DNA from 3 places in the Pseudomonas sp. 05N432 genome. Region 2 is predicted to be linked to each of the others. Evidence: predicted binding sites of a transcription regulator. Region 2 holds the regulator's gene; each other region holds the start of a gene.
The links. Region 2 encodes FliA, which starts transcription of late flagellar genes. Its sites were predicted from a motif close to CTAAAGTTTNNNNNNNNNNNGCCGNTAA; they were not measured.
Positions count from the first base shown of each region.

Region 1: AC1DHT_RS10680 (methyl-accepting chemotaxis protein) is a predicted target of FliA. The motif match lies at 1,061-1,088, and genes of this name have one in related genera.
Region 3: motA (flagellar motor stator protein MotA) is a predicted target of FliA. The motif match lies at 1,627-1,654, and genes of this name have one in related genera.

Region 1 is NZ_JBFTMM010000008.1:93,356-96,581, forward strand. It holds gene AC1DHT_RS10670 (DUF1294 domain-containing protein) at 1-95, opposite strand, end outside; gene AC1DHT_RS10675 (undecaprenyl-diphosphate phosphatase) at 92-922, opposite strand; gene AC1DHT_RS10680 (methyl-accepting chemotaxis protein) at 1,220-2,854, shown strand; gene pnuC (nicotinamide riboside transporter PnuC) at 3,137-3,226, shown strand, end outside.
Region 2 is NZ_JBFTMM010000009.1:124,209-127,434, reverse strand. It holds gene flhF (flagellar biosynthesis GTPase FlhF) at 1-262, shown strand, start outside; gene fleN (flagellar synthesis regulator FleN) at 377-1,207, shown strand; gene fliA (RNA polymerase sigma factor FliA) at 1,204-1,944, shown strand; gene AC1DHT_RS11890 (chemotaxis response regulator CheY) at 2,111-2,482, shown strand; gene AC1DHT_RS11885 (protein phosphatase CheZ) at 2,513-3,226, shown strand, end outside.
Region 3 is NZ_JBFTMM010000018.1:202,464-205,689, reverse strand. It holds gene AC1DHT_RS20825 (HDOD domain-containing protein) at 18-1,556, opposite strand; gene motA (flagellar motor stator protein MotA) at 1,723-2,574, shown strand; gene motB (flagellar motor protein MotB) at 2,578-3,226, shown strand, end outside.

The sequences.
Region 1 (3,226 bases), on a different contig from region 2:
ATCGAGCCAATTGCCGGCAAGGCGCACAGCACCAGGAACACCAGGCCTTTGAGACGCGGGTTTTGAATCCCGCGCCCATTGCGTGGCTCAATCATGATGTAGCCGCCGCCCAGTCGACCCAACCGAACTGCCAGGTCGCCAGGATCAACAAGCCGAACACGATCCGGTACCAGGCAAACGCAGCATAGCTGTGGCTGGCGATGAACCTGAGCAAGCCCTTGACCGCAATCATCGCGAAAATAAACGCAGTGACGAAGCCGATGGCGAACACCGGGAGGTCAGCGGCCTGAAACAGGTCGCGATACTTGTAGCCGGAGTACACCGCGGCGCCGACCATGGTCGGCATGGCCAGGAAGAACGAAAACTCGGTGGCGGTCTTACGCGACAGGCCAAACAACAAGCCGCCGATGATCGTCGAACCGGAGCGCGAAGTGCCGGGAATCATTGCCAGGCACTGGGCAAAACCGACCTTCAGGGCATCTTTCCAGGTGATCTCGTCGACAGTTTCGGCGTGCACGGTGTGCTCGCGACGCTCAGCCCACAACATGATGACCCCGCCCACCACCAGCGCCGTCGCCACGGTGATCGGGTTGAACAGGTATTTGTGGATCATATTGGCGAAGATCACACCCAGCACCACGGCCGGCATGAAAGCGATCAACAGGTTAACGGTAAACCGTTGGGCGTTGCGCTGCGTTGGCAACCCGGTTACCACGTCGAGAATCTTGCGGCGAAACTCCCAGACCACGGCCAGGATCGCGCCGAGCTGGATGATGATGTTGAATGCCTTCTCGCGCTCGCCACCGAAGTTAAGCAAATCCGCGACGATAATCTGGTGCCCGGTACTGGAAATGGGCAAAAACTCTGTCAGTCCCTCTACAACGCCAAGAATCAAAGCCTGAACGGCGGTCCAAAAATCCATCAATCCCCCAATGAAACGATGCCTCCAAGGCATGCCTCGTTAATCAAATTCAAGCGTCCACTGCGATCAGCGTCACCGAATGACACTACGCACGATACCCACGCGAAGCCGTAAAACCCCGTGAAAAATCAGCGCAACTTCAGGTTTTTGCTGACGCGGCCGAAATCCTATCAGACATGCCTGAATTACGCTGCGCCGTAATTGGACTTGAGTAGGGTTGGCTCAACAGCAAAAGCGTGCCTGAATGCTGGCGGTCGTTTATGACAAGAACAAGAAAAAACCAGGAGTAATACGGTTATGAATAGCTTGCGCAGTGTGTCGATCAGCCGTCGTTTGTGGCTCATCCTGATTGTGGCTGTGCTGATGCTGTTGACCTTGGGTGTGCTGATGCTCAAGCAGATCCACGATGACCTTTATCAGGCCAAGGCCCAGAAAACCCAACATGTGGTGCAGACGGCCAGCGGTATTCTGGCTTACTACCACGACCTGGAAACTGCCGGCACCCTGACCCGCGAAGCGGCGCAGAAACAGGCATTGAGCGTGGTGCGCGGATTGCGCTACGACCAGAACGACTACTTCTGGATCAACGACCTGACGCCCGTGATGGTCATGCACCCGACCAATCCGAAACTCGAAGGCCAGAACCTTTCCACGATCAAGGATCCAGACGGCTTCGCGTTGTTCAACGAGATGGTGGTCATCGCCAAGGCCAAAGGCGCCGGCATGGTCGACTATCGCTGGCCGAAACCCGGTGCCAGCACGCCCGTCCAGAAAACCTCCTATGTGAAACTCTTCGAACCCTGGGGCTGGGTCATTGGTTCGGGTGTGTACATCGATGACATGCAGGCCGAGTTCTACGCACAGGTGTGGCAAACATCGTTTGTCGGGCTCGCAATTGCCGTGCTGATGGCGCTGCTGGTGATCCTGATTGCGCGCAGTATCGTGCGCCCACTCCAGGAAACCGTGAACGCCATGGCCAATATCGCCAGCGGTGAAAGCGACCTGACCCGTAGCCTTGATACCCACGGTCAGGACGAAGTGACCGAATTGGCGCAGCATTTCAACGCCTTCACGGAAAAATTGCGCCGGGTCATCACTCAGTTGCAATTGTCTGCCAGTGCCCTGGGGCAGTCATCCAGCGACTTGGGCAACGATGCGGCCCAAGCCCAGGCGCGCAGCCAGCAACAGTCCCAACAAATGGAACTGGTGGCGACCGCGATCAATGAAGTGACCTATGGCGTGCAGGACGTGGCCAGGAATGCCGAACACGCCGCCAGCGAAATGCGCGATGCGCAAGCGCAGGCACAACAGGGGCAAGTGAACATCGATGGAAGTTTGCAGCAGATCGATCAACTGTCGAGCACCATCGATCAAGCCGTTGAGGTTATCCGCACCCTGGCCACCGAAAGCACGCAGATCGGCAGCGTGCTCGAAGTGATCCGCTCGATCGCCGAACAGACCAATCTGCTGGCGCTCAATGCGGCCATTGAAGCGGCCCGTGCCGGTGAGCAAGGACGGGGCTTTGCCGTGGTGGCCGATGAAGTCCGGCTGCTGGCACAGCGCACGCAAAAGTCCACGGCTGAAATCCAGTCGATGATCGAGCGCTTGCAGAGCCATTCCGAGGCGGCAGTCAAAGTGATCGGCGACAGCAGCCGCGCCTCGCAGCTGACCATTGAACAGGCCGGGTTGGCGGGTGCCAGCCTGAACGCGATCGGCCAGGCACTGAATAATCTCAACGGCCTGAACGCCTCGATTGCCAGCGCAACCCTGCAACAGGCGCATGTGGTCGAGGACATCAACCAAAACGTCACCCAGGCCGCGGGTTTGTCCCACAGCACCGCATTGGCCGCTGAGCAGTCAAGCGTCGCAAGCGTGCATTTGAAAGAACTCAGTGAGCAGTTGAATGGCCTGCTCAAGCAGTTTCGGGTGTAGACACTGAAACACCTCCCTGCGACTACACGATCCGTAGCAGCTGCCGAGCCCGCGAGGCTGCGTTCGGCTGCGAAGCGGCCGTAAAACCGGACACCACGTTTCTTCAGGTTAACCGTAGAGACAGGGTTCACGACTGCTTCGCAGCCGAACGCAGCCTCGCGGGCTCGGCAGCTGCTACAGGGAATGTGCCTGGCCGGAAATTTCTTAACTTGCGGGCATTCGGGCAAGTCCCCTCGCCTGCGTTACAATCGGCGCCCTTTTCAACTTCACCAAGGATCCTTCATGTCCGGGCTTGAACTGTTTGCCGCCGCACTCGGCGTGATTGCCGTCTGGTTGACGGTCAAACAGAACCCCTGGTGCTGGCCGATCGGA
Region 2 (3,226 bases):
GTGCGGGCTAGCAGGCTGCATTCTGACTAAACTGGATGAAACAGCGAGCCTGGGCGAGGTGTTGAGCCTGGCAATCAGCCACGAATTACCTGTCGCTTATCTGACCGACGGGCCACGGATCCCGGATGATCTACATTTACCGCGCCGGCATCAGTTGGTCAGTCGCGCCGTTAGCGTGCAGATGCAGGAAGAACCCAGCGAAGAAGCCATGGCTGATATGTTCGCTGACCTCTACCACAGCCCGGCCAAGCGTGTCGGCTGAGGTAATAATGAATAGATTTGTATCTACATCGATGGCCTGCCATGCATTGTTCACAAGTGAGCGCGCAGCCAGTCATGTAGTCCGCGTCTAAGCAAGACAAGGTAAAGAACGAACATGGGCAGCATGCATCCCGTACAGGTGATCGCAGTGACCGGCGGCAAAGGTGGCGTCGGGAAGACTAATGTGTCAGTGAACTTGTCCCTGGCTCTTGCTGAGCTCGGCCGGCGCGTCATGCTGCTGGACGCCGATCTGGGGCTGGCGAACGTCGACGTCCTGCTGGGGCTCACGCCCAAGCGTACGCTGGCCGACGTCATCGAAGGCCGCTGTGAACTGCGCGATGTATTACTTCAGGGGCCGGGCGGAATTCGCATTGTTCCAGCAGCGTCCGGTACCCAGAGCATGGTTCACCTGAGCCCGGCCCAGCACGCTGGCCTGATTCAGGCATTCAGCGACATCGGCGATAACCTCGACGTATTGGTGATCGACACGGCGGCGGGTATTGGTGAGTCGGTCGTGAGTTTTGTTCGCGCAGCCCAGGAAGTATTGCTGGTGGTTTGCGACGAGCCGACGTCGATTACTGACGCCTACGCGCTGATCAAGCTGCTCAACCGCGATTACGGCATGAACCGCTTCCGCGTGCTGGCCAACATGGCGCAAAGCCCGCAGGAGGGACGAAATCTGTTCGCCAAGTTGACCAAGGTCACGGATCGCTTCCTCGACGTCGCCTTACAATACGTCGGTGCGGTGCCTTACGACGAATGCGTGCGCAAGGCGGTGCAGAAGCAGCGCGCCGTGTATGAAGCGTTTCCTCGTTCCAAGTGTGCGCTGGCATTCAAGGCCATCGCGCAGAAAGTCGATACCTGGCCGTTGCCCGCCAACCCGCGTGGGCACCTGGAGTTTTTCGTCGAGCGTCTGGTGCAGCAAACTGCGGGTCCGGTTCTATGACAGCCAGTGGTTACAACCTGTACAAGAAGTCGGCGCGTGACGCGCAGTACGAACTGATCGAGCGTTACGCGCCACTGGTAAAACGTATTGCCTATCACCTGTTGGCGCGCCTGCCGGCCAGTGTTCAGGTCGAGGACCTGATCCAGGCAGGCATGATCGGTTTGCTTGAAGTGTCGACCAAATACGATGCGAGCAAAGGTGCGAGTTTCGAGACGTACGCGGGGATCCGTATCCGTGGCGCGATGCTCGATGAAGTCCGCAAGGGTGACTGGGCGCCACGCTCGGTACACCGCAATACCCGGATGGTGAGTGATGCGATTCGCTCAATTGAAGCTAAAACCGGGCGTGACGCTAAAGATCACGAGGTTGCGGCCGAACTCCAATTGAGTCTCGACGATTATTACGGGATTTTGAATGACACCTTGGGCAGTCGCCTGTTCAGCTTCGACGATCTGTTGCAGGACGGCGAGCATGAAGGGCTGCACGAGGATGGCGCGAGTGCTCATCTCGAACCGTCGCGTGACCTGGAAGATGAACGCTTCCAGGCTGCGCTGGCGGATGCGATTGCCAACTTGCCGGAGCGTGAGCGACTGGTGTTGGCGCTGTACTACGACGAAGAGCTGAATCTCAAGGAAATCGGTGAGGTCCTGGGGGTCAGTGAATCCCGGGTCAGCCAGTTACACAGCCAGTGCGCAGCCCGTTTGCGGGGGCGTTTGGGGGAGTGGCGAGCGCGCTGACAGCAGTGTGGGGACACTGCGAACGAAACAGGCAGGGTGTAACGCTGTGCCGGTCTTCATCCGTTGTGCTCCAGACAGTCGTCGAGTGCTCTGCCTGATTGATTGAATGGCGTGTTCAGGTGCTGAACGCGTTTAAGACTGCTTGGAGGTCGAATTGGACAAGAACATGAAAATCCTCATCGTTGATGACTTCTCAACGATGCGGCGGATCATCAAGAACCTGTTGCGTGACCTTGGGTTCACCAACACGGTCGAGGCGGACGACGGTATTACCGCCATTCCCGTTCTCAACAGCGGGAGCATCGACTTTCTGGTAACGGACTGGAACATGCCTGGCATGACCGGTATCGACTTGCTGCGCCACGTGCGCGCCGATGAAAAGCTCAAGCACCTGCCGGTGCTGATGGTCACCGCCGAAGCCAAGCGCGAGCAGATCATCGAAGCCGCTCAAGCCGGTGTAAACGGCTATGTGGTCAAACCCTTCACGGCCCAGGCGTTGAAAGAGAAGATCGAAAAAATATTCGAACGCATCGGTTGATGTGCTGAGCCACTGCGCCACGGGGGAGCTATGGAGCAAAGAGAATCTTCACAGGGCGATTTCGAGTCGACCCTGAAAAAACACGCTCACGAACTGGTCGAAAGCCTTGAAAAGGGCAGGTTCGGTGACGCTGTGCAACTGATCCATGAGCTCAATCAGACCCGTGACCGTGGCCTGTACCAGGAGGTGGGCAAGCTCACTCGCGAGCTGCATAGCGCGATCGTCAATTTTCAGATTGACCCGAACATGCCGCAAGCCGAGGAAGTCTCACAGATCACGGATGCCACTGAGCGCCTGTCCTATGTGGTCAAGCTGACCGAAGCGGCCGCAAACCGGACCATGGATCTGGTCGAGAACAGTACTCCGCTGGTCAATGGCCTGAGCACTGACGCCCAGGCCCTGAGCGCGGACTGGGGGCGTTTCATGCGCCGCGAAGTCGGTGCCGAGGAATTCCGCGAACTGGCCCGGCGTGTCGACGGTTTCCTGACGCGTAGCGTCGAGGAGAGCCAGGTCGTCTCGGGCAACCTCAACGATATTCTGCTGGCTCAGGATTACCAGGACCTGACCGGTCAGGTGATCAAGCGCGTGACTCAATTGGTCACCGAAGTAGAAAGCAACCTGCTCAAGCTCGTGCTCATGGCCAGTCAGGTAGACCGCTTTGCGGGCATCGAACATGACCATGAAGCGATGCTGGCTGAAAAAGATCCGCAAAAACATCTCTCTCAGGGTGAAGGTCCGCAGATT
Region 3 (3,226 bases), on a different contig from region 2:
GGATTGTAGCGCAGGAACTACTGGCCGCGGTTGGTAAAGCTGTGCAGGGCCTTTTCGATGCACTGTGCGGTTTTACCAAAGGCTTGCACGGTGATTTCCGAAAAGGGACCGCCGCCCTGATCCGCCACGACCAGCATGATCACCCGGCCATTGTTGACCAGTGAGCGCAGCAGCAGGTGCTCGCCGCCGAACAGTGCCCGCAGGCTGGCAGGCAGCAAGGCTGAAAACTGTGCGTTGTTGGCTGGCGTCAGCCGCACCTGAGCCTGTTGCGAGAGCAGGCGTTGCAGCACGGTGCTCTGGCTGACCACAAAGTTCAGCGTCGCGGCTTCTTTAGGCAGGCCGTGAATCTGGTGCACGCGCAATTGGCTGTGCGTGCGATCAGCCATCAGAATCATCACCCGACGCATGCCGCAGGCAGCCAGCGCATCCCGTGCGGAGGTGGTCAGGTGCATGGCGTTGGTAAAGCGGCTCGGCTCCGCCAGCAGTTCTGCGCATTGCTTGCGCCACTTGGTCAGGTCTTCGGCGGTGGGGGCGGGCGCCGGAAGCTGGCCGCGATGAAGACGCCGCTCGTCCCACGGCCAGAGCAATGCTCCGGCGGGATGCCAAAGGTCCGGCATGGCGTGGTTACGGGCGCTGAGTGCCGCTTGCTGGTGCAGTTGCTGCTGGACCTCGTCCATCGGCATTTGCAGGTAGAGGCTGGTCAGAAACTGCCAGCGCAGGCAGTGAGGGCTGCTCCAGGCTTGCTGCGCCGATAACGCCAGACCGTTGGCCAGCAATACCGTGTTGGCGGGTTGATTGAGCCAGCGGCGCAGGGTCGGGTCGTCATCAAGTCGGTTTTGCTGGCGCAACGGGTGATCGGCATCGCGGGCGATATGCACGACTTTCGCCAGTTCGCGTTGCTCATCCAGCAGCAATCGATAGCCTTGTCCTACCCAGATTGGCAGACGCCAGACGTCCACCAGTGCCTGGCCGAGTTCCAGCAGGCGTACGCCGAACAGTTCTTTTTCGACCTTGCCTGCTGGCTCATGCTTGTGCAGGACCCGCAGTTCCCAGTCTTCCAGCAACTGCGGGAAGGTCAGGGCCAGTGGCCAGAACGGCGAGAGGAACAGCAGGCTACCCCAGTGGATGTCCTGCCAGAGCCGCGCCAGGCGACTGGCAAAAAAACCGTTGGCCTGTTGGGTCGCGTGCAGGCTTATCAATTGGAGTTGGCGCAGGGCCGGCGGGATTTCGTTCTCGGGCAGGGCGGGCAGGCGCGCGAGCAGTTCTTCGGTGCGCTTGAGACCGAGGCGATTGATCGCCACTTCCAGGTTCTCGCTGGGCTCGCTCATACTGCCGAGGGTGTGGCGATTGGCTTCGCGGATGACGCTGAGGGCCAGGGCCGGGCTGCCCTGCATCAGTTCGGCAATATCGCGCAACGAGCTGCGATTGTCGGCGATTGCCTTGCAGACGCGATCATGGCTGGCTCGCGGCACGGGCAAGGTCACGCCGTCGAGCAGCTTGACCCAGCTTTCGAGTGTGGTCGGTCTGGCAGTTGGAACGGTCGTTTCATTAGCCATGGTTGGGCGCGATCATCGTCTGCATTAAACACGCCCGGAGTGGGCCAAATTAGCTTTTCGCCTTAACTGGCTATAGTCTGGCGCAGTTTTGCCGATAAGTAGAAGAAGAGATTTTTTAACTTCCGAATATGACCTTGAACCCGACTTAAGTAAGTACCTTCTACCTATGGCTAAAATTATCGGCATCATCGTCGTATTCGCGAGCGTGCTCGGCGGATACGTGCTTTCCCACGGCAAGATTGCCGCCCTGATTCAGCCTTTCGAGGTGATGATCATCGGCGGTGCGGCGCTGGGTGCATTCCTTCAGGCCAACCCCGGCCACATGACGAAACACGTGCTCAAGAAATCCTTGGGCATGTTCAGTTCGCGTTTCAATCACACCTTCTACCTGGAGGTGCTGGGCCTGATCTACGAGATCCTCAACAAGAGCCGTCGCGAAGGCATGATGGCCATTGAGGGCGATATCGAAGACGCTGCTGCCAGCCCGATTTTTGCCAAGTACCCGGCGGTTCTCAAAGATGACCGCATGACCGCGTTCATCTGCGATTACTTGCGCATCATGTCGTCCGGCAACATGGCGCCGCATGAGCTTGAGGGTCTGTTCGACATGGAGCTGTTCAGCCTCAAGGAGGACCTCGAACACCCCTCCCACGCGGTCAACGGTATCGCCGATGCCATGCCCGGCTTCGGTATCGTTGCGGCGGTACTGGGTATCGTGGTGACCATGGCCTCGCTGGGTGAGGGCGATCAGAAGTCCATCGGTCTGCACGTAGGTGCCGCGCTGGTCGGTACCTTCTTCGGTATTCTCGCGGCCTACGGTTTCTTCGGTCCGCTGGCGCACTCCCTGGCTCACGATGCCAAGGAAGAGCTGAACATCTACGAAGCCATCAAGGCTTCGCTGGTGGCTTCGGCTTCTGGCATGCCGCCATCGCTGGCGGTGGAGTTCGGGCGCAAGGTTCTGTACCCGGCACACCGTCCGAGCTTCGCTGAGCTGGAACAAGCGGTTCGCGGTCGTTAAGTCATGGAGAATAATCAGCCGATAATCATCAAGCGCGTCAAGCGCTACGCCGGCGGGCATCACGGGGGCGCGTGGAAAATCGCCTTCGCTGACTTCGCGACGGCGATGATGGCGTTCTTCCTGGTGTTGTGGCTGTTATCCACCGCCACGCCAGAACAGAAGATCGCCATCGCCGGTTACTTCAAGGACCCGATCGGCTTCTCTGAAAGCGGTACGCCGTTCATTATCGACCTGGGCGGCACGCCGGTGCTGGCGCCGGAGAAAACCCTCAATCCCGAGGTCAAGTCCCAGCCGCAACCGGACAAGGTCACCGTCGATACCGAGCAGGTTGAAGGCATGGCCGAACAGGTCGAGCACGAGCGTCTGGAGCTGTTGCTGCAAGAGTTGCAGAACAAGGTCGAAGAGAACCCGCAACTGCAGAAGTTCAAGGATCAGATTCTTTTCGAAATCACCCCGGATGGTTTGCGCATCCAGATCATCGACTCCGAAAACCGGCCGATGTTCGACTCCGGCAGTGCACGCTTGAAGCCGTACTTCGAAGACATTCTGCTGGCCATGGCCGACACCATCAAAGCGGTGCCGAACAAGATCAGCATCGGTGGCCACACCGACGCCAAGCCTTATGCGGGCACCGGTGAATTCGGCAACTGGG